4 regions of the Cohnella hongkongensis genome follow, and region 4 is predicted to be linked to each of the others. Evidence: riboswitches for the same ligand, from Rfam matches in the RefSeq annotation. Region 4 holds a riboswitch; each other region holds the start of a gene.
The links. Region 4 has a riboswitch for cyclic di-AMP ahead of ACFO3S_RS22680 (C40 family peptidase). Riboswitches for the same ligand answer to the same signal wherever they lie in the genome.
Positions count from the first base shown of each region.

Region 1: it holds a riboswitch for cyclic di-AMP, as region 4 does, so the genes downstream of both, ACFO3S_RS05220 (HAD family hydrolase) here and ACFO3S_RS22680 (C40 family peptidase) in region 4, are expected to answer to the same signal.
Region 2: it holds a riboswitch for cyclic di-AMP, as region 4 does, so the genes downstream of both, ACFO3S_RS02035 (TrkH family potassium uptake protein) here and ACFO3S_RS22680 (C40 family peptidase) in region 4, are expected to answer to the same signal.
Region 3: it holds a riboswitch for cyclic di-AMP, as region 4 does, so the genes downstream of both, ACFO3S_RS23635 (KamA family radical SAM protein) here and ACFO3S_RS22680 (C40 family peptidase) in region 4, are expected to answer to the same signal.

Region 1 is NZ_JBHSEP010000002.1:450,515-455,231, reverse strand. Features, by position in the region: gene ACFO3S_RS05225 (mannitol-1-phosphate 5-dehydrogenase) at 92-1,267, opposite strand; gene ACFO3S_RS05220 (HAD family hydrolase) at 1,309-1,971, opposite strand; cyclic di-AMP (ydaO/yuaA leader) riboswitch at 2,089-2,230, opposite strand; gene ACFO3S_RS05215 (AraC family transcriptional regulator) at 2,343-3,218, opposite strand; gene melA (alpha-glucosidase/alpha-galactosidase) at 3,368-4,675, shown strand.
Region 2 is NZ_JBHSEP010000001.1:451,341-456,057, forward strand. Features, by position in the region: gene ACFO3S_RS02030 (potassium channel family protein) at 12-680, opposite strand; gene ACFO3S_RS02035 (TrkH family potassium uptake protein) at 694-1,992, opposite strand; cyclic di-AMP (ydaO/yuaA leader) riboswitch at 2,123-2,306, opposite strand; gene ACFO3S_RS02040 (hypothetical protein) at 2,563-4,269, shown strand; gene ACFO3S_RS02045 (phosphatase PAP2 family protein) at 4,327-4,717, opposite strand, start outside.
Region 3 is NZ_JBHSEP010000024.1:46,022-50,738, reverse strand. Features, by position in the region: gene ACFO3S_RS23640 (outer membrane protein assembly factor BamB family protein) at 1-1,058, opposite strand, end outside; gene ACFO3S_RS23635 (KamA family radical SAM protein) at 1,274-2,458, opposite strand; cyclic di-AMP (ydaO/yuaA leader) riboswitch at 2,657-2,796, opposite strand; gene ACFO3S_RS23630 (AI-2E family transporter) at 2,900-4,075, shown strand; gene ACFO3S_RS23625 (ABC transporter ATP-binding protein) at 4,223-4,717, opposite strand, start outside.
Region 4 is NZ_JBHSEP010000022.1:38,556-43,272, forward strand. Features, by position in the region: gene ACFO3S_RS22675 (hypothetical protein) at 1-889, shown strand, start outside; gene ACFO3S_RS22680 (C40 family peptidase) at 992-1,486, opposite strand; cyclic di-AMP (ydaO/yuaA leader) riboswitch at 1,491-1,632, opposite strand; gene ACFO3S_RS22685 (hypothetical protein) at 1,849-2,664, opposite strand; gene ACFO3S_RS22690 (M1 family metallopeptidase) at 2,676-4,673, opposite strand.

The DNA of each region.
Region 1 (4,717 bases), on a different contig from region 4:
GTGATGGACATCAAAAAAAGATTACAGTTGTAGTCTACGTGAATAGATTACAACTGTAATCTTGATCTGTCAAGCTGCCCGAGGGTAAGGTTTAGCGTACGCGGGCGGAAGGGACGGAGGCTTTCGCTTTCAGGCGTTCGTAGCGGCTCAATATTTCCTGGTGGAGGGCGTGTGTATCGGGGATGCCCATATGCTTGCGGATCACGTGTCCGGCGCCTCTTTGGCGAATGGACGTCTGCAGGATGACCGCTTCGAGATCGCCGTCGTCGTCGTACAGCAGCGCGGAGGCGATGGCGGACGCCAGATGCGGAACCGGAATGCCGTTATCGTGAGCCTGCAGCGCCGGGCGCACGAACCGTTCGTTCCGGGACAGCTTGCGCAAAGGGGAGCGTCCGACGCGGACGATCTTGTCGACGATGGCGGAATTCTCGAATCTGCGCAGCGTTTTGCGAACGTAATGGCGATGTTCGCCGGGAGGAAATCCGTGCTTGGCGATCAGAAGGCGGGACGTCTCGTCCAGCGCGCGCTCGACGCTCCGGCGGAGATCGGCGTCCTGCATCGCCTCCTGGATCGTCCGGTACCCTTGGCGATAGCCATAGTAGGCGGCGACGGAATGCCCGGTGTTGACCGTAAAGAGCTTTCGTTCGATGAAAGGTTCAAGCGAATCGACGTAGCGAGCGCCTTCGATCGCCGGGAAGCGGTCGATCAACGGGACCCGCTCGATAATCCACTCGCAGTAAGGCTCGACTTGAACGGCAAGCGGGTCGGCATGCTGCTGCGGGGGGACGATGCGATCGACCGCCGTATTCGGGAAGAGGATGAGGCTTTCCGCCAGCGGCTGCCACTGCGGAGCCAAATGGTGCATGACCCACCTGCGCAGCAGGGCGCTGCCGCTCAGCGCGTTCTCGCAAGCCATCACCAGCAGGGGCCGGGGATCGCTGGCGAGGCGAGCTTCGATTCCCCGGGCGATCGGCTCGGCAATCTCGGGCAACGCGGAGGCGCCGACCGCCGTCGTGACGACGTCCGCCTCCGCCACCTTGCGGATCACGGCGTCGCGGTCCTTCAGATTGACGCCGGTGACGCCGTCTACCCATATGCTCTGCTTCGGTTCTCCGGCGAAGGTAACCTTGTATCGCTTCTTCTGCTGGAGGGCCTTGACCTGATTTCCGTTGCGGGCCGCGAAGCACACTTCGTAGCCCGAGCGGGACAGCATCAAGCCGATGAACCCTCTTCCGATATTGCCTGCTCCAAATTGTACGGCTTTCATGGTCTCGTTTCCTCCATTCCTTCCAATCTGCTTGCGGGGCCTCAGGATACGGCGGCGCGGCCGACGAGCCGGCGAAAATCAATGTCCGTCAGCGAATCGGCCCGATAGTGGGCTCGGGGGAAGCTCAGCGTCTCCGTCAGCACGTTCGGTACGACGACGCATATCAATCCGGCCGCCGCAGCCGCCCTGGCTCCGTTAGGAGAATCCTCGATGGCGACCGCTTCCTCCGGACGAACGCCCAATCCGCTCAGCGCCTGCAAATAAAGCTCGGGATCGGGCTTGACCCGGCTTACGTGATCGGCTGTTCGGATGCATTCGAAGTAGTCCGTCAGCTTCAGGCGATCCAGATGCGAGCGAACCCACTGCTCGGAGGAGCTGGAGGCCAGGCCGATCTTCAGGCCCAAAGCTTTGGCCGACTCCAGATAGCTCAGCACGCCGGGGCGGACCGTTTCCTCCTCCATCCGCTTGGCGTGATTGTCGTGAATGTTTTCGCGGAACGCCTCTTTGTCGATCGGCAGTCCGAGCTCGGTCATGAGGTATTCGTAAGGATTAAAGCGGTGCAGGCTCGTGCCGATGCATTGGGAATATTGCTCCAGCGTCAACTCGACGCCGTGCGAGAGATAAGCTTCGCGGAACGCTTGATACCAAGCGGTCTCCGTATCGATAATCGTTCCGTCGAAGTCGAAAATAATGGCTTTGATCATGAACCTGTCTCCCTTCGCGCCTTCGCGCTGGATTGGCTTTCCGGTGAGTCCGGAGGGCGAAAATGACAAAAAGAGCCCTGTTGTCAGGGCCCGGCTTCCTCATGATCCGAAGCAAAGATTAGCCCCATCTTATGCCTACGAGGTTAGCTGACGGACTCGGGAAGATGGTCTCCCTACGTTCGGCCTGCGAACGATTCGCCCCAATAATGGTTCCCCCGCTTTTCGGCAGTTGGCGCCGAAAACTAAGCGTAGCTTCAGTATATATCAACGACAGAAATGTGTCAATAAATATAACATAAAGAGGTTGTTAGAGTCATAATAGAATCTTTTCAGTCAAATTAAATAACGCATATATTACGTATAAGTGCCGCTCACCGATTCCCGGCGTATTCCGGAAGCTTCCGGAGCTCCTTTCTGTATTCCGAGGGGGAGTGGCCGCTCCACGCTCTGAACTTCTTGGAAAAATAAAGCGCGTCCCCGTAGCCGACCGACGAGGCGACCTGTTCAATCGTCATCTGCGAGGCCAGCAGCAGCTCGGCCCGCTGCATGCGAATCTGCAGCAGGTACTGCATCGGCGACATTCCGGTCGCCTGCTTGAACAGCTTGCACAGATGGGTTCGATGATAGCCGAGCATCCCGGCGATGCCCGAGACGGAGATCGGCTGAGCGTACTGCAGCGTCAAATATTGCAGCGCCTGCTTCACGATATGGTCGGCGTCTGCGGCGGCCGGGGCCGCGAGACGATTTTTGGCGCGGGCGGCGCCGAGCTGGTGCAGCAGAAGGCGGAGCCAGCCTTCGGCCTCCAGATTGGACAGCTCGGCTCCGAGCGAGCCCTCGAAGCAGCGCCGGAGCTGCTCGTAGGCGTTGCGGACGTGCGGATTCAGGCTGCCGGCTACGACCGGGTTGTCCGGAGAGGCGCCGATCGCCTCCATCGCCGCCGCGGCTCCGGAGCCGACAAAGGCGAACCAGGCATAGCGCCAAGGCGCTCTGTCGTCCGCCTGATACGAGAACAGCTCGCCCGGGAAAATCATAAAGGAGTCTCCCGCGCCGCAGCGGTAGGACCGGCCCCCTATCGTGAAATCTCCGTACCCGGACAGCACGGTGTGAATGAGATAATAATCGTGAACGGCTGGCCCCATCTTGTGCAGAGGGACCGGCTGGCCTTCCCCGCTGAAGAGAACGGCCAGCTCACCGCCGGAGGGAGAAGGGTTCATGCCGAGGACGTATTCGTCATGATCCGGAGTCATGGCGCTCACCTGCCTGAAGTCTTTTGCTCCTACTATAGCAAACAAACGACAAATGTCCATATAGATGCGCGATGCCTCCATATTCTTGCGAGTGCGCTTGCATTACATTGGAGGTAGCTTATCATCTTATTTATCCGGAGGTTATCGACTTGTCCAAAATTACTTTTATCGGCGCGGGAAGTACGGTTTTCGCCAAAAACGTGCTCGGGGACGTCATGCATACGCCTGCGCTGCAAGGCTTCGAGATCGCGCTGTTCGACATCGACCCGGTTCGTCTGAAGGACTCCGAGAACATTCTCAATAACATCAAAAAGACATCCGGAAGCACCTGCGTCATCAAGTCCTACGGCGACCGCAAGGAGGCGCTTCGCGGAGCGAAATACGTCGTCAACGCGATTCAGGTCGGCGGCTACGACCCATGTACAATCACGGATTTCGAGGTCCCGAAAAAGTACGGCCTGCGGCAGACGATCGCGGATACGGTCGGCATCGGCGGCATTTTCCGCAACCTGCGGACGATCCCGGTCATGCTCGACTTCGCCAAGGACATTCGCGAGGTCTGTCCGGACGCTCTGTTCCTGAACTATACGAACCCGATGGCCGTCCTGACGAACGTCATGAATACCTACGGCGGCGTAAACACGGTCGGCCTGTGCCACAGCGTGCAGGTGTGCGTACGGGATCTGTTCGACAATCTCGGCATGGACGCGACGGGCGTCAAGTCGAAGATCGCCGGCATCAACCATATGGCCTGGCTGCTCGAGGTCTCGAAGGACGGCGTCGATCTGTATCCGGAGATCAAGCGGCGCGCGGCGGAGAAGCAGAAGGAGAAGCATCACGACATGGTCCGGTTCGAGCTGATGCTGAAATTCGGCTACTACATTACCGAGTCCTCGGAGCACAACGCCGAATACCATCCATACTTCATCAAGCGCAGCTATCCGGAGCTGATTGAGCGCTTTAATATTCCGCTGGACGAATATCCGCGCCGCTGCGTCGAGCAGATCAGCAAATGGGAGAAGCTGCGCGAAGAGCTGCTGAACGACTCCAGGCTGGAGCACGAGCGCTCGCACGAATACGCCTCTTACATCCTCGAGGCGATCGAGACGAACGTTCCGTTCAAGATCGGCGGCAACGTCATGAACGCCGGCGGCCTGATTCCGAACCTGCCGCGCGAAGCTTGCGTCGAGGTGCCCTGCCTCGTCGACCGTTCCGGCGTCACTCCGACCTATGTCGGCAATCTGCCGCCGCAGCTCGCCGCGCTGAACCGCACGAACATCAACACGCAGCTGCTGACGATCGAAGCCGCGATTACGGGCAAGAGAGAGCACATCTACCACGCGGCGATGCTGGATCCGCATACGTCCGCCGAGCTGTCGATGGACGACATCGTCTCCCTGTGCGACGACTTGATCGAAGCGCACGGGGATTGGCTGCCGAAGTTCTCTGTGGTATAGTACGTAGGTAGCGCCATAATCGAAGAAGAAAATCCGGAACGC
Region 2 (4,717 bases), on a different contig from region 4:
CGGGATGCTTTTCATTCACCGGAATGAAAAGACTCCTGACACTCCTCGATCTGATCGTTCGTACCGATCAGCACCATGACGTCCTCCTTCGACAGCACATCCTTGGCGGCGGGAGCGATAATAATTCCCCCCGGCTTGTTAATCGCCACGATGCTGCAGCCGAACTTGCCGCGCAGGTCGACATCCGCCAGAGATTTGCCCGACCAGCACTGCGGCACCGCCAGCTCCGCGATCGTATATTTCTGCGACAGCTCAATGTAATCGAGCAGGTTCGGCGAGACGAGCTGGTGGGCGACGCGGACGCCCATGTCCCGCTCCGGATAGATGATCCGGTCGACGCCCATTCTCTCCAGCACCCGCCCGTGCAGATCGGATACCGCCTTGGCCACGACCTTCTTCACCCCAAGCTCCTTCAGCAGAATCGTCGCCAGAATGCTCGCCTGGATATCGTCTCCAATCGCCACGACGCCGCAGTCGAAATTCCGCGCCCCGATCGAACGAAGCACATCCTCCTCCGTCGCGTCCGCCATGACCGTATGCGTCAGCATGCCGGACATCTCCTGCACCTTCTCCTCGTCCCGGTCGACGCCGAGCACCTCGTAGCCCAGTCGGATCAGCTCCCGGCCCAGGCTGGAGCCGAAGCGGCCCAGTCCGATGATGACGAACTGATTTAATTTCATCCTTCTCCGTCCTCTACCCGATGATGATTTTGCCTTCCGCGTGACGATAAAGCGGCCGACCCGGCTTCGGTCCCAAAGCGTAGGTCAAGGTGAGCGGCCCCAATCGGCCGATAAACATCAGAACGATAATTGTCAGCTTGCCCGCCAGGCTCAAGCTGTCGGTCAGCCCCATGGACAGTCCGACGGTGCCGAACGCCGACGTCGCCTCGAATAAAATTTTCAGAAAGCTGGCATCCTCCGTCGTAGCGAGCACCAGCGTCCCGGTCAGCACGATGCCGATGCAGAACAGCGTTACGGTAATCGCCTTGTATACTCTCTCCTGGGCCAGCCGCAGACGGAACAGCACGACGTCCTCCTTGCCGCGCATCATCGCCAGCACCGCGCCGACGAGCACGGCGAACGTCGTCGTCTTGATGCCTCCGCCCGTCGAGCCGGGAGAAGCCCCGATAAACATCAGAATGACGATGAAAAATTGGGTCGCTTGGCGCAGTTCGGCAATTTCTACCGTCGAGACCCCGCCCGAGCGGGTCGTGACCGACTGGAACAGCGCGGACATCGCTTTGTAAGCAAACGGCTCGTCTCCGATTGTGCGCGAATTCGTGAACTCGAAGATCAGAATGACGATCGCTCCGACGGCGACCAGCGCGGCGGAGACGCTCAGCACGACTTTGGTGTGCAGCGAGAACTTGCGCTTGTGCCGGTAATCGAACAAATCCGCCAGCACGATAAAGCCGAAGCCGCCAAGAACGATGAGAGCCATCGAGACGACGTTCATGTAGACGTCTTCGGAATAGCCGATAAAGCTGTTGCCCTCTGCGGACAGATCGAAGCCCGCATTGTTGAAGATGGAGATCGCATGGAAAACGCCGTGATAGACCGCTTGACCGAACGGCATGTCGAAAGCGAAGCGGATCGTGTACAGCACCGCTCCGGCCAGCTCCAGCGCCAGCGCATAGAAGATCACCTTGCGTACGAGACGGACAAGTCCTTCGATGCTGCCCTGGTTAAGCGACTCCTGCAAAATCAGTCTTTCCTTGAGCGAAATCCGCCTTCTTAAGATGAGCGCAAACAGCGTGGCCATCGTCATGAAGCCGACGCCCCCGACCTGGATCAGCAGAAGAATCACCCAGTGGCCGAAGACGGAGAAGTGGGCGCCCGTATCGAACAGAACGAGGCCGGTCACGCACGTTGCGGAGGTTGCCGTAAACAGGGCGTCGACGAACGACAGCGGCTCCCGGCTCGCGGAAGCGATCGGCAGCATCAGCAGCAGCGCCCCGGTCAAAATAATCAAACTAAAACCGAGAAGCATCATCCTCGGAGGAAAAGCATATAACCAGCGCACCGCTTTTTTGAACACAATGATCCACCTCGACCCGTATCCCGCTGCTGCTTTCTGAATCACCAAAAAAGCACTGGAACCCCAGTGCCCTTCATGCACGCGATTCCTGTTCGTCTAACGCCTACGAGGTTAGCTGTCGGGTTCGGGCTCGAACAGGCTGCCCTATCCGCCGCGGTCTGTCGCGGTTTGGAATTCACCCCTGGACGCTCGAATACAATGAACCTGTACCCCGCGATCCGTATTGGGTCCCCCGTTTTCCGTCCTAGGAAATTCGGCCGATTTATTCCGGATAAAAAACGTACCCCCGCATTATAGCCCTTACGCTGAGCGGGAACAACGTCAAAAAGGGGGCAATCCGGCTCGTTTAGGCGGTTTAACGGATAGTTCTTCGAGAGTTTTGGCTTCGGACAGTCATTATCGTTCGGTTTGCTTTCATTTTCATTGAAAATGCGAGATACTTAATGAAAAAAAACGGCAGCTTCAAGCGCGAAGCCGTTGAATACGTTATCTTTGAATTTTACTGCTGGCGAGGAGAGAAACCGCATGATCGAAAATCGACCGACGCCGCTGGACAAACGTTGGGTTTGGACGGCTGCGATCGGGCTGGCGCTGTTTTTGCTCATTCAAGTCTTCCCGATAACGGGGCAGCTTTTCACGACGAATGCCTCCGCCGTGCTGACGAGAGCCGAAGCGGAGCGGAAGGCGATCGAATGGGCGAACGAGAAATTCGGCATTGAAGCTGCGGACGTGAGCAAGACGACGGTAACGCATATGACCGACAGCAAGGCGAACGGCTACTTGTCCAAGCATGGCCTGACCGCCTCGTACGACAAGCTGTGGGCGGCGGCGGCTCCGACGGACGTGTACGTCGTCGAGCTGACGATCAGCGGGTCCCCGGGCGCGCTGGCCGTCTCCGTCCATATGGAGTCGGGCAGCCTGGTCGCTTGGCGGCATTTGGGGGCTGACTTCGACGCCGGCTCCGCGAGCCGCGAGGAAGAGACGCGGCCTGCAGCCGAGCAAGCCGCCGCCGCGCTGCGGTACGCCGAGTGGTACGGCATTCGCGCGAACGACTGGGAATGGACCGGCGAATCCTTCGGCGATCGCGGCTTCGAGTATGTGTCCCGCTTATCCGCGATCGAGGAGGCCGAGCTCCGGCTGCGCGTCGATCTGCCCCCGTCGTTCCGTCCGGCGGACTCCGCGATTCCCGAATGGCAGGGAGGCGCAGTCGCGTATCGGGTCGATCTGCCGGCCTCCTTCGTCCGGTATATGGAGGACCAGGAGCGGTTGGCCGGCCATTTGTCGGTATTCGGGTTCATTTTGCCCCAGTTGCTGCTATTCATCCTTGCGATTGTCTACACGGGGACTCACGGCGGATATACCTCCTACCGAAGAGGCATTTTTCTTGCGACCGTCTTTTTTGCGCTGTATGCAGCCTTAACGTTTAACATGATCCCCGGATTGCGGGCTGGAACCTGGGAGTCTGGAGTCAGCGTGGGCGATCGGGTTAATCTGACCGTCAGCCTCGTCACTTATGCGGCAATGGCGCTGCTGACCTACTTCTCGGCCGTCGGCGGGGACGGTTTGTGGAAGTCGATGGGAAGGCCGCTCTGGCCGAGGTGGCGGGAGTCCGGCTACGGGGAGGCGGTGCTGAAGAGCATGAAGGAGGGCTACTTCCTCGCTTTTATTCTGCTGGGCGCCCAATCCGTCATTCTTCTTCTGCTGGAGAAAACGCTCGGCGCGTTCGCCTCGTCGGACGCCACGCAGTCGATGTATAACATGAGCCTTCCGCTGCTTCTGCCGCTGCTGGCCTGGTGCGCGGGCATATCGGAGGAGCTGCAGAGCCGGCTGTTCGGCATCGGAGTGTTCCGCAGCTGGTTCGTCGGTCTTGCCCGCAAGTGGACGGGGAGGGAGCCGTCCCGCAGATCAGCCGTCGTTCTGACGACGCTCGCCATCGTTCCCCCCGGACTGTTCTGGGCGCTCGGGCATGTCGGCTACGCGGTTTATCCGGTCTACACTCGCATCATTGAGCTTGTACTCCTGTCCTTCCTGTTCGGCTGGTTCATGCTGCGATTCGGATTAATGGCCGTCATTTTCGCTCATGTCACGCTGGATGCGATTCTGATGGGCATGCAGATGATGTTCGACGGCCTGCCCGGCAATTTTGCCGGCGGCGTATTCAGCCTTCTGTCCCCCGCTCTTGTAGGCTGGGTCATATGGCGCCTCCACCGGGCTGCCCGGGCGCGAGCCTGAATCGCCCGCCCCTTCCGTCAGGCGAGCGCGCCGCCTTCGCGAATCGGCGCGGATCGGCTAGACGCGCTCGCGCGCCGCGGACAGCTTCTTCCGAATGAGCGGCATCAGCTCGCCCGCCAGCCAGAACACGAGCTTGGCTGCGAGAAGGCCTGCGAGAACGTCCGCGAGGACGTGCTGCTTAATGAACAAGGTGGACGCGATAATGGTGGCGCCGACGAGGGCGACGACCGTTCTCGCGCCCCCGCCCAGAACCCGGGCGCCGTAAATCATCAAGGCGCTGGTCAGCACATGAACGCTCGGAAAGCAGTTATAAGGCCGATCGTTGGCGTAGATGAACAGGACGAGCCGGTCGAACAGGCTGTCGGGCGTCACCTCGGGCCGGGGAACGGTCGTCTGGAAAAGCAGGAACACAAGGTTCGACAGCAGCAGTCCAAGGCACAAGGCCAGC
Region 3 (4,717 bases), on a different contig from region 4:
TTGCCGGTCAGGCCGTTAATTTTGCGCAAATAGGCAAAGCCTTTGCTCCCCTGCTTGTCGACCTCCGTTCCCGTGTATAAAAACGGCACGCCCTCCTCGACCTCGACGACGATCGTCGCATCCGTATCGTCCAAAGGCGGAAGCGCCCATGCCGGCTCGTTCGTCCGCACGTTCATGGCCACCAGGCTGCCGCCGTTGTCGGCGAAGTAAGCCAGATCGCCGTAAGCGGCGACGGAGTTCTCGATGCCCGGATAGCCGTTGCCGGCGATTTTATATCTGAATTTATGGATCACCGGCTTGATCGAGAGCGCTGCCCGCTTCGGATCGAACGCGGTGTTCAGCTGGATGCGATAAAACAAGCCGTTCTCCCCGCCCACCGTCAGCGTATCGTCGAGCCGGTTGAACAGGGCGGAGCTGTCGAAGGCCCCCCACTTCCGGTAGGCGAACGAATCGATGCCGTTCACGCGCAGCAGCCTTTTCTGGTCGGTCAGGCTGTACAGATTGAACCCGATCGTCCCGTTCTCCGGAACCCCCTCGCCCACGTACAGCAGCGGATAACCGCGGGGGTCGACGGACACGCTGCCTTTTAACGGATTTCCGACCTTGATCGGGCTTCTCGTCTCCTCCCCCGTCTCCAGCTCCAGGAAATAGACGTAGCCGTCCAGCGACGCATAGATCACTTCCGTAAAATCCGGCTTGGTGCGGAATTTCGCCTTCACGTTCATGGTGCGAAGCACCTCCGGCTTCCATCTGACGATCGCCGGCTGTCCCGTCCACCCGGCGCCGCCTCCCCACGAGCTGCTTCTCGTCCGCTTTTCCCACGCGATCTTGGGCCGGTAGGTCCGCATCTGCACCGTGCCGAAGGAGGGTCGGCTTCGCTCTCCGCCGCCGCGGAAAGTGAGCACGCCCTCCACGTCCGTATAAGTGTCGGGAAACGCTCGGGAGCCGGCGAGCTTGCCGCTCCATTGCCCGTTCTGAACGCCGTTCGCTTCCGCGATTCCCTGCCCCGCAAGCAGCGTCGCAAGGAGAAATATGACCGCTGCGCTCCCTCTTCCCATCCCCGTTCCAGCCTCCCCTGTCTCGCAATGAATAGATTTTACCTTCCGGGGCAGGAGAAGCATGTCAAACGGTCAAACGGGAAAACGAGGAACCTTTGTCGGAATCGGTTGAATGCGCGGCGGAACGGGCGAAAAAAGGACCGTCCGGCAAGCTGTCGAAGGCGCTGTCGCCCGGCTTGCGAGACGGTCCTATACTCTTTGAAAGGCGGGCTGCGTCAGCTCGGCACTTCCGCCCTTCTTTCCCGCTTGCGGGGAACGTCGGGCAGCTCGTTCACGGAGACGACCTCCTTCGTCCGCTTGGCCGGCTTCTTCCAGTAGCGCTCGCTTCCCGGAAGATCGTCGAACCAGGCAGCGTCGTCGGGACAATCCAGCACCATGAACTTCCCGTAGTTCCCTTCGCGGGACTGGTGATACTTCAGATACGCCTTGCCGTTCTCGATGGCCAAAATCTCGATCTTGCCCGACGTATGGCTCATCGACAGGCGCACCCTCTTGCCGAGTCCGGAAGTGCGGGCCTTCGCCTTCTCGACGATGTCGTAAACCTTGGCCAGCGGCAGCACGAAATCGTTGTTGCCCGCTACCGGACGGTTGATAAAAAAGTAATACGGCGTCACGCCGGCCCAGCTGAGCCGGTCGAGCAGCTCGCCGAGCACCTCCGGATCGTCGTTGATGCCCCGCAGCACCGGGGTCTGGTTGACGACGATCGCTCCGGCGTCGTGAAGCGCCTGGAAGCCCTTGACCGCTTGCGGCGTAATCTCGCGCGGATGGTTGATATGAGCCATTACGTAAATTCTCTTCTCCGCGCTGGAAAACTCGCGAATCGTCGCCAGCAGCTCCTCGTCCTCGTAGATGCGCATCGGATTAAAGACCGGGATCTTCGATCCGAGCCGAATAATCTGGACATGATCGATCTCGCGCAATCTATGCAATATCGCGCGCAGTTTAGGCGTCGCGAGAATGAGGCTGTCGCCGCCGGTAAGCAGCACGTTGCTGATCTCCGGGTGGTTGGCGATATATTGCAGGCCCGGCTCGATGTCCGACGTCGCCTCCTTGACGTCGTTGCGGAACAGTCTCTTGCGGAAGCAGTAGCGGCAATACGCGCCGCACACCTCGGAAACGATCAGCAGCGCGGTCGACGAATACTTGTGCTGGCAGCCCTTGACGACGTAGTTCGTATCCTCGTCCGAGGCGTCCCAGCGCCCGTATTCCTCCAGCTCGCCCTCGTTCGGAATGACCAGCTTGCGGATCGGATCGTTCGGATCCTCCCAATCGATCAGTCCCAGATAATAGTCGTTCACGCGGAACACGAACTTTTCCGTAATTTCCTTTAGCTTCTCACGCTGTTCCTCGGGGATGTGAGAGATTTTTCCGATATCGGTGATATACTTTGGTTGCGCCATTCGGCATTCCTCCTCCACGTATATTCAGTCGAATTCGAGAACGAATCCGTTCCAAGCCCCGCTTTGCCCTCCTTCCGTCCGAAGACAAAAAATAGCCCCGCGCGCAGCAGACCATCCCCTACTGCGAACAAGGGCCTATAGAGACAGAAAAAGACCCTCAACGGGTCAAAAGAATGCGCAGCTTATCCTGCCCATGACAATCCGACCCATCCAGTGCAGACGAGGTTAGCTGACGGGCTCGGGATAGATGGTTCCCTACATTCGCCATGAATGATTCGCCCCAAAAGAATGGTTCCCCCGCTTTCCGGAATATTCCGGAAACTAAGCTTAAAATAACTATAAAATAATCCTTTCGCCCTGTCAACCGCCGGAAAAGCCCGGATGCGATTGTAAGGCGGGTTTCGCGTCGGTTACAATGGAAGAAACAAGGAGGAAGACTCGATGCACAATGCCCGTAAACTTTCGGACACGCTCAAGGCTCTGATCGACCGGAAAGTCGTTCTGTTTCTGGTCGTCATTCTGCTGATCGGTCTGAACATTTTCATTCTGGAGAAAATCTCGTACGTCTTTCATCCGTTCAAGGTCGTTTTGGAGACCGTTTTTCTGCCCTTCCTTCTGACGGGAGTCGTCTATTACCTGCTCACCCCGATCGTCGACTACCTGGAGAAGCAGAAAGTGAAGCGCGTCTATTCGATCGTCGCGCTTTATCTCGTCATTATCGCCGTTCTGACGCTTACCGTCATGAAAGTCGTGCCGATGCTCAGCCAGCAAATTTCGAGTCTGATCACCCAGTTCCCGACCTACACCCAGAACGCTCAATTAAAGTTCGAGGAGCTGATCGGCAACGAGTACTTCAATCAGCTGCAAGAGATGATCGGCATCGATACCGCCAAGCTGGCAGACGATTTCTCCACGAGAGCGTCCGCGATTCTGAACAACGCCTGGTCCGGAATCGGAAGCCTCGTCGGCAAAATTACGGAAACGGTGCTGGCGATCATCACCGTGCCCTTTATCCTGTTCTATCTGCTCAAGGATCGCAAGAAGCTCGCTCCGTTCGTGCTCGGATTCGTGCCGACCCGGCTGAGAAACCGCTCCTTCGGCGTCATGCTCGAGATGAACCATCAGATCAGCTCGTATATCCGCGGCCAGATTATCGTCAGCGCCTGCATCGGCGTGCTGCTTTATATCGGGTATCTCATTATCGGTCTCGATTACTCTCTCGTGCTCGCCGTCATCGCCGCTTGCACGAGCATCGTGCCTTATCTCGGACCGGCGATCGCAATTACGCCGGCGTTGATCGTCGCCCTGATGACCTCGCCGATCATGCTCGTGAAGATGATCGTCATCTGGACGATCGTTCAGCTGATCGAGGGCAAATTCATTTCTCCCCAGATTATGGGAAAAACGATGCGCGTCCACCCGATTACGATTATCTTCGTCATTATCGCGGCCGGCAATCTGTTCGGCATCATCGGCATCATTCTGGCCGTTCCGGGCTACGCCATTCTGAAGGTGATCTTCACCCATCTGTTTCGCTGGTTCAAGCGCCGCACGGGGCTGTACGAGGAGGAGCTGCCGCCCGGCGCGGCGGAAGCGCCAAGCCGCCCCGAGAGCTGACGGACGCCTCTTAGGGCGGAATACCCGAAATGTGCCAAGGCGCTGAGGAGGCAACCCCTCCCCACCGCCTTTTTTCCGCTGTGCAATATGCAATGTCAAGCAAACGATTTCGACGTCCGGCAGACGGGGCCGTTTGGGCCGCGCCGCTTACGCATGCTGATATTGGGCATGATGAAGCCTGCTGTAGATGCCGCCCGAGGCGATCAGCTCGCGGTGGCTGCCCTGCTCGGCGACTCCGCTCTCGTCCACGACGACGATCCGGTCCGCATTCCTGATCGTCGCCAGTCTGTGGGCGATGACAAGCGTCGTTCGGCCGACGGACAGCTCGGACAGCGACTGCTGAATCGCCGCCTCGGTCTCGGTATCGAGCGCCGACGTCGCTTCGTCGAGGATGAGAATCGGCGGATTCTTCAGGAACATCCGCGCGATCGCCATTCGCTGCTTCTGCCCGCCCGAAAGCTTGACGCCGCGCTCTCCGATAATCGTGTCCATCCCTTCCGGCAGCTGCTTGATCATCTCCTCGAGCGAGGCTCTCCGGGCCGCCTCCCAGATCTGCTCGTCGGTTGCCTTCAGATCGCCGTAGGCGATATTCTCGCGGATCGAGCCCGAGAACAGAAATACGTCCTGCTGCACGATGCCGAT
Region 4 (4,717 bases):
TCCAGACACACCATTAGCAGATCCGTTAGAGCTTGGCAGCTTCCTTATTTATTTTGACGGAAAAGCCTATATAGACGAACCCATTTCCGTATCCCTTGCAGGAATCGAAGAGGTAGAAACGGCTCCTATTGAAAAAGCACAGATTTGGGGAGGCAGTAATGTGCCAAGCGACCTCAGTTCATTAACAGAGGCGCTTCTGCCAGGGGAGTATGCTTCCATGCCCCATGGTGAAAAAGACCAATGGGTTTCAAATATCGGGATTATAAATGGAAAATTGCATGTGCAGATAGGCAAAATTTTTAAAAAAGAGTTTGGTTCTACTGATGCCATGCTTTCTCTAAAGGGTCCCGACGGTAATTTAATCACCAGTGATTATAGTTTGGTATTTCTCAGCGATAAGAAAAATAACCTTCTTGATCTTGAAAATAACGACTATGGTGACGTTGTGTATAAATATGAAGAGTTTGTATTTCCTGTAAACCGAGATAATCTTAGAAAATACACTCTTTATTATACGGGTTCCGTTTATTCCGGGGTTGAAGGCAACTGGAAGGTGGCAGCAAATTTAAGTGATACAGCTTCCAATTTACGTACATGGAAAAATGATATTTCAGTGGAAGGTCATCTTTTTGAATATATAACCCTCAGTCCTTTGGGATTACAAGTAATCGGTACCTATAAAGGCGAGAATTGCATGGTCAGCGATATGCGGCTTGAAATTGAAACAGCAGACGGTATTATCCCATTGGAAGGTGGTGGAGGAAGCCAAAACCCTGATAAACATACCTTCAATTCAAGTTGGGATACGAAAGCACCTTTAGAGGTTACCAAAGTTAAAGCAATCATTATAAATGGCACTCGAATACCTGTTAAATCACAAGGTCTTTAAACTATAAATTTCAACACACCAGGCGAACAAAAGCTCCATTATGTTAAACAGGAAACCCTTAAACAAAGGCCCGCCATAGGCGGGCCTTTGTCATCTTTAGGATTATTGCTTAGCGGTCTCCTCGGCTTCGATCTCCGTTGCGATCTTCTCGTAGGTCTCGTCGTCCAGAAAGCGGCGAGCCCCAAGATAACGCTTGGCGTAGTATTTGTCATCGAGCGAGGTGATCGTCACGCCCTTGGAAGCGGCGTGAGCGAACTTGTTGTTGCCGATGTAGATTCCGACATGGGAGACGCCGTTGCCGCTCGTATTATAGAATACGAGATCGCCCGGACGCAGGTCATCGTCGGAAATCTTCTTGCTCTTATCCCAGCTGTACAGGTCCCGCGAAGAGCGAGGCAGATCGATGCCGAGCTGCTCGAACACGTATCCGGTGAAGCCGGAGCAATCGAATCCCTTCGGTGTCGTTCCGCCGTACTTGTAGCTCGATCCGATCAACGGCTCGATCGTCTTGTCGAGCTTCGAATCGGCGAATACGCTTCCGACCTGGAATGCCAAGAGCAGAGCAAGGCCAAACAAGAAGACTGAAACTTTGCGCAAAACCGGTGACTCCTTCCAATGCCTACGAGGTTAGCTTAAGGGTTCGGTAGAAGGTTCCCTATGGCTTCTTCGCGTACAAAAGCCAACTCACCCGAAAAGATGGTTCCCCCGTTCCCCGATTCACGGAGACTCGGCATTTTATGATTTCTTTAGCTTTATATATTCGGGTATTGTGACGAATTTCCTGCATCTTCTATATTAGAATTCCTTAATCTACGGAGCGTCATTTGGCTCGCACCCCCTCCTTTCGTCCCGGATTTATCCCGCCGATTATAACGCCAAACCCCGGTTGCGGCCGAAGGACGGCGCAACCGGGGAATGTCCCGGGGAGAAATATTGTCGATTGTTGGGACGTGATAAGCTTACGATTTCGCGTCGCGCCATACTTGATGCTGGGATGCGGAGGTCCACAGCTTCAACAGGGAGCGCACGAAGTGAAAAGCTTGATGCAGCGTCACGGCGAGAAAACCCGACCAGAGCAGAGAGACGGCCCAGGCGGCGGCCGACACTGCCAGACCGATGCCGAGCAAAACCAAAGTGATTCCCAGCAGGGGGAGGGCTTGGCGAAACGCTGCTCCCAGACTGCTTAGAATGCCTTCCCGAGCCGCCGCGCCGAACTGCATGAATTGGCAGGCGAGGTGAACGGCCAACCCGTACAGCAGCCATGACGCCGCATACGGCAGCAGATCGATCAGCCAATGAGGCAGGGAAAGCCCGGAGAAGAAGCGGTTCCTGGCCATCGGCACCAGCCATGCGGCGGGGAGCAGAATCAACGCGTTCTCTATCCAGTACAGCAGGGTGACCGGCTTCCAGGCGCTGCGTATTCCCGACCAAACCCGGGTCCCCTCCTCCTCGGCGGAGTAGCGGAAGGAATAGAACAGGCCGGCGTTGATCAGCGGAGTGAGCACCATCCGCAGCAGCAGCATTCCGCCCAGCAGCCAGAGCGTGTCGTCGACAAGATCCGTTTTCATCAAGCGGAACTGGGCTTCGATCAGGAACAGATGGGCGGCGTCGGAGTTCGGATGTTCGTCCGGATAGCGCGCCAGCACCGGCGTTACGATCGAGTCGACGAGCCGGTACAGGAAAAAACCCCACAGCAAGCGATACAGGAACAGGAGAACCACTACATATTTATGCCTGACGGTCATGTCCCATCCCAATTTTAGACGTTCGCGCATGTTCTTCCCCCTCACCAGGCCAATGATCCGAACAAACCTTCCAATATTTGCGCGATGCCGGTCGCGTAGCGGGTACGCTGCCCGGGCGGCACTTCCGCCTTCAGATAATTATTGAACTTGCGATTGTCGAGCACGATATGGTTGCCGGGATCGATCACCGCATATTGCAGCGGAGCCGCCGATTCGAGCTTCAATTGAATATGCGACTGCACGCCGTCCCACTGTTTGCGAACCGACTGTCCGTCCCGGAACTGCAGCCAGACGGACACTGGCTCGGGACTGCCGCCATTGCGCCGCAGAAGGACGACGCTCTCGTATCCGGCATCCGTTTTCCTTGTCTGGATCGATTCTACGGAATAGTCGGCCATCTCGCCGTGCAGGACGTACGCCCGGAAGAAATCGGTCCACTTCTCCTTGGTCACCGTTTCCACGACTCTCTGGAAGTCCGAGAAGGAAGGATGTCTGAACTTATATTTCTGAAAATAAGTCCGCATAATTTTGCTCATCGTTTTGTCGCCGACCTGCTTCTCGATAGCGGTCAGCACAAGCTTGCCCCGCATGTAGACATTTTCGGCGTATCCGTCGGAAGAGCGGAACTTCCAGGACGAGAGGGCGAGCGGCTCCGGATGGGTCAAATAGCTGGCTTCGATCGGGTGATGGGGCAGAACGCCGTAAATGCTGGACATCAGCTTATCCTCGGTGTAGGACGCGAAGCCTTCGTCGAGCCAAGCTTCCTCGAATTCGTTGGAAGCGACAAGCCCGTACCAATATTGGTGGGCGATCTCGTGGACGAGCGTTCGCTCCAGCTCGTAGCCGGGGTTGTCGTTCTGGGCCGCTGCCGCGGTGACGAGCGTCGGATACTCCATGCCCCCGGCGCCGTTGCCGTCGGCCGGAGGCACGACGACGGACAGGGTGGAGTACGGGTATTCTCCATACCATTGTCCCAGCTTGGCGAGCGCGGATTTGGCGGCATGCATGTAGCGGTCTTTCAGGTGCTGATGGAGCGGATCCAGATACAGCTTGATTCGAACGCCCGGTATGCCCGGCGATGAGAAGGAATCTTCCACGTAGACGAAGTCCGGAGAAGCCGACCAGGCGAAGTCGTGCACGTCGTCGGCATAGAACTGGAAGCTCTTTCTCCCTCCGGCCACGGTCGGCGTTTTCGTGAGAAAGCCGGTCGCCGCGACCTTGTAGCCGTCCGGAACCTCAATGCGCACGCTGTAGATGCCGAAGTCGGAATAAAACTCGGAATCTCCGTGGTATTGGTGCAGATTCCAGCCCTCGGCGCTACGACCGCGCATGCCGGTCGTCTCGTATACGGGAACTTTGGGAAACCACTGTCCCGCCATGACGAAATGACCGGCCTTGCCCATCCGCGCGAAGACGTCGGGGAGCGTAACCGAGAACTTCATGCGCAGCGTGACGGAGTCTCCGGGCTTGACCGGCTCGGGAAGCCGGAATGCGGCCAAGGTGCGGTCGTTCCGGTTGCCGTCGTCCGGCTGCACGTAATGAACTCTGGGCAGCAGCGTCTCCCCGTCCTCGGTCGTCAGGGCGGTCAGCTCCATTCCGCCGTAGCTGCCGCTTTTCATTTTGTCTCCCCTCAGCTTGCCTCCCGATTCGAGGAGGAACGTGCTTCCGGGCGAGAACGCGTTGGGATAAAGGTGAAGAAACATCTCCGAGACGGAATTGCGGCCGGGGTTCTTCCAGGTCACGACTTGCTCCCCCTGGAGCGTTCCGAGGCTCTCGTCGAGCGAGACGGCGATATGATATTCCGTTACGCGATTGCTGAGGACAGCGGCCTGCGGCTTCTGCGGAACGTCCGGTCCGGGGACGGGCTCGGACTGGACGATCGCCGCCGGAGAGCCGGAGGCGGGGAGCCCGGACAAGGAGGACGCGGGCAGAGCGTACTGATCGACCCAAGCGTCGGCAAACCCGAATCGGACAGACATGACAAGTACGGCAGCGGCGGCGACGAATAGCAGCATTCGCAGCGAACGGCGCTTAGGCATACGGATAACCCTCCCGTTGACAAGCATCTACGAGATATATATGT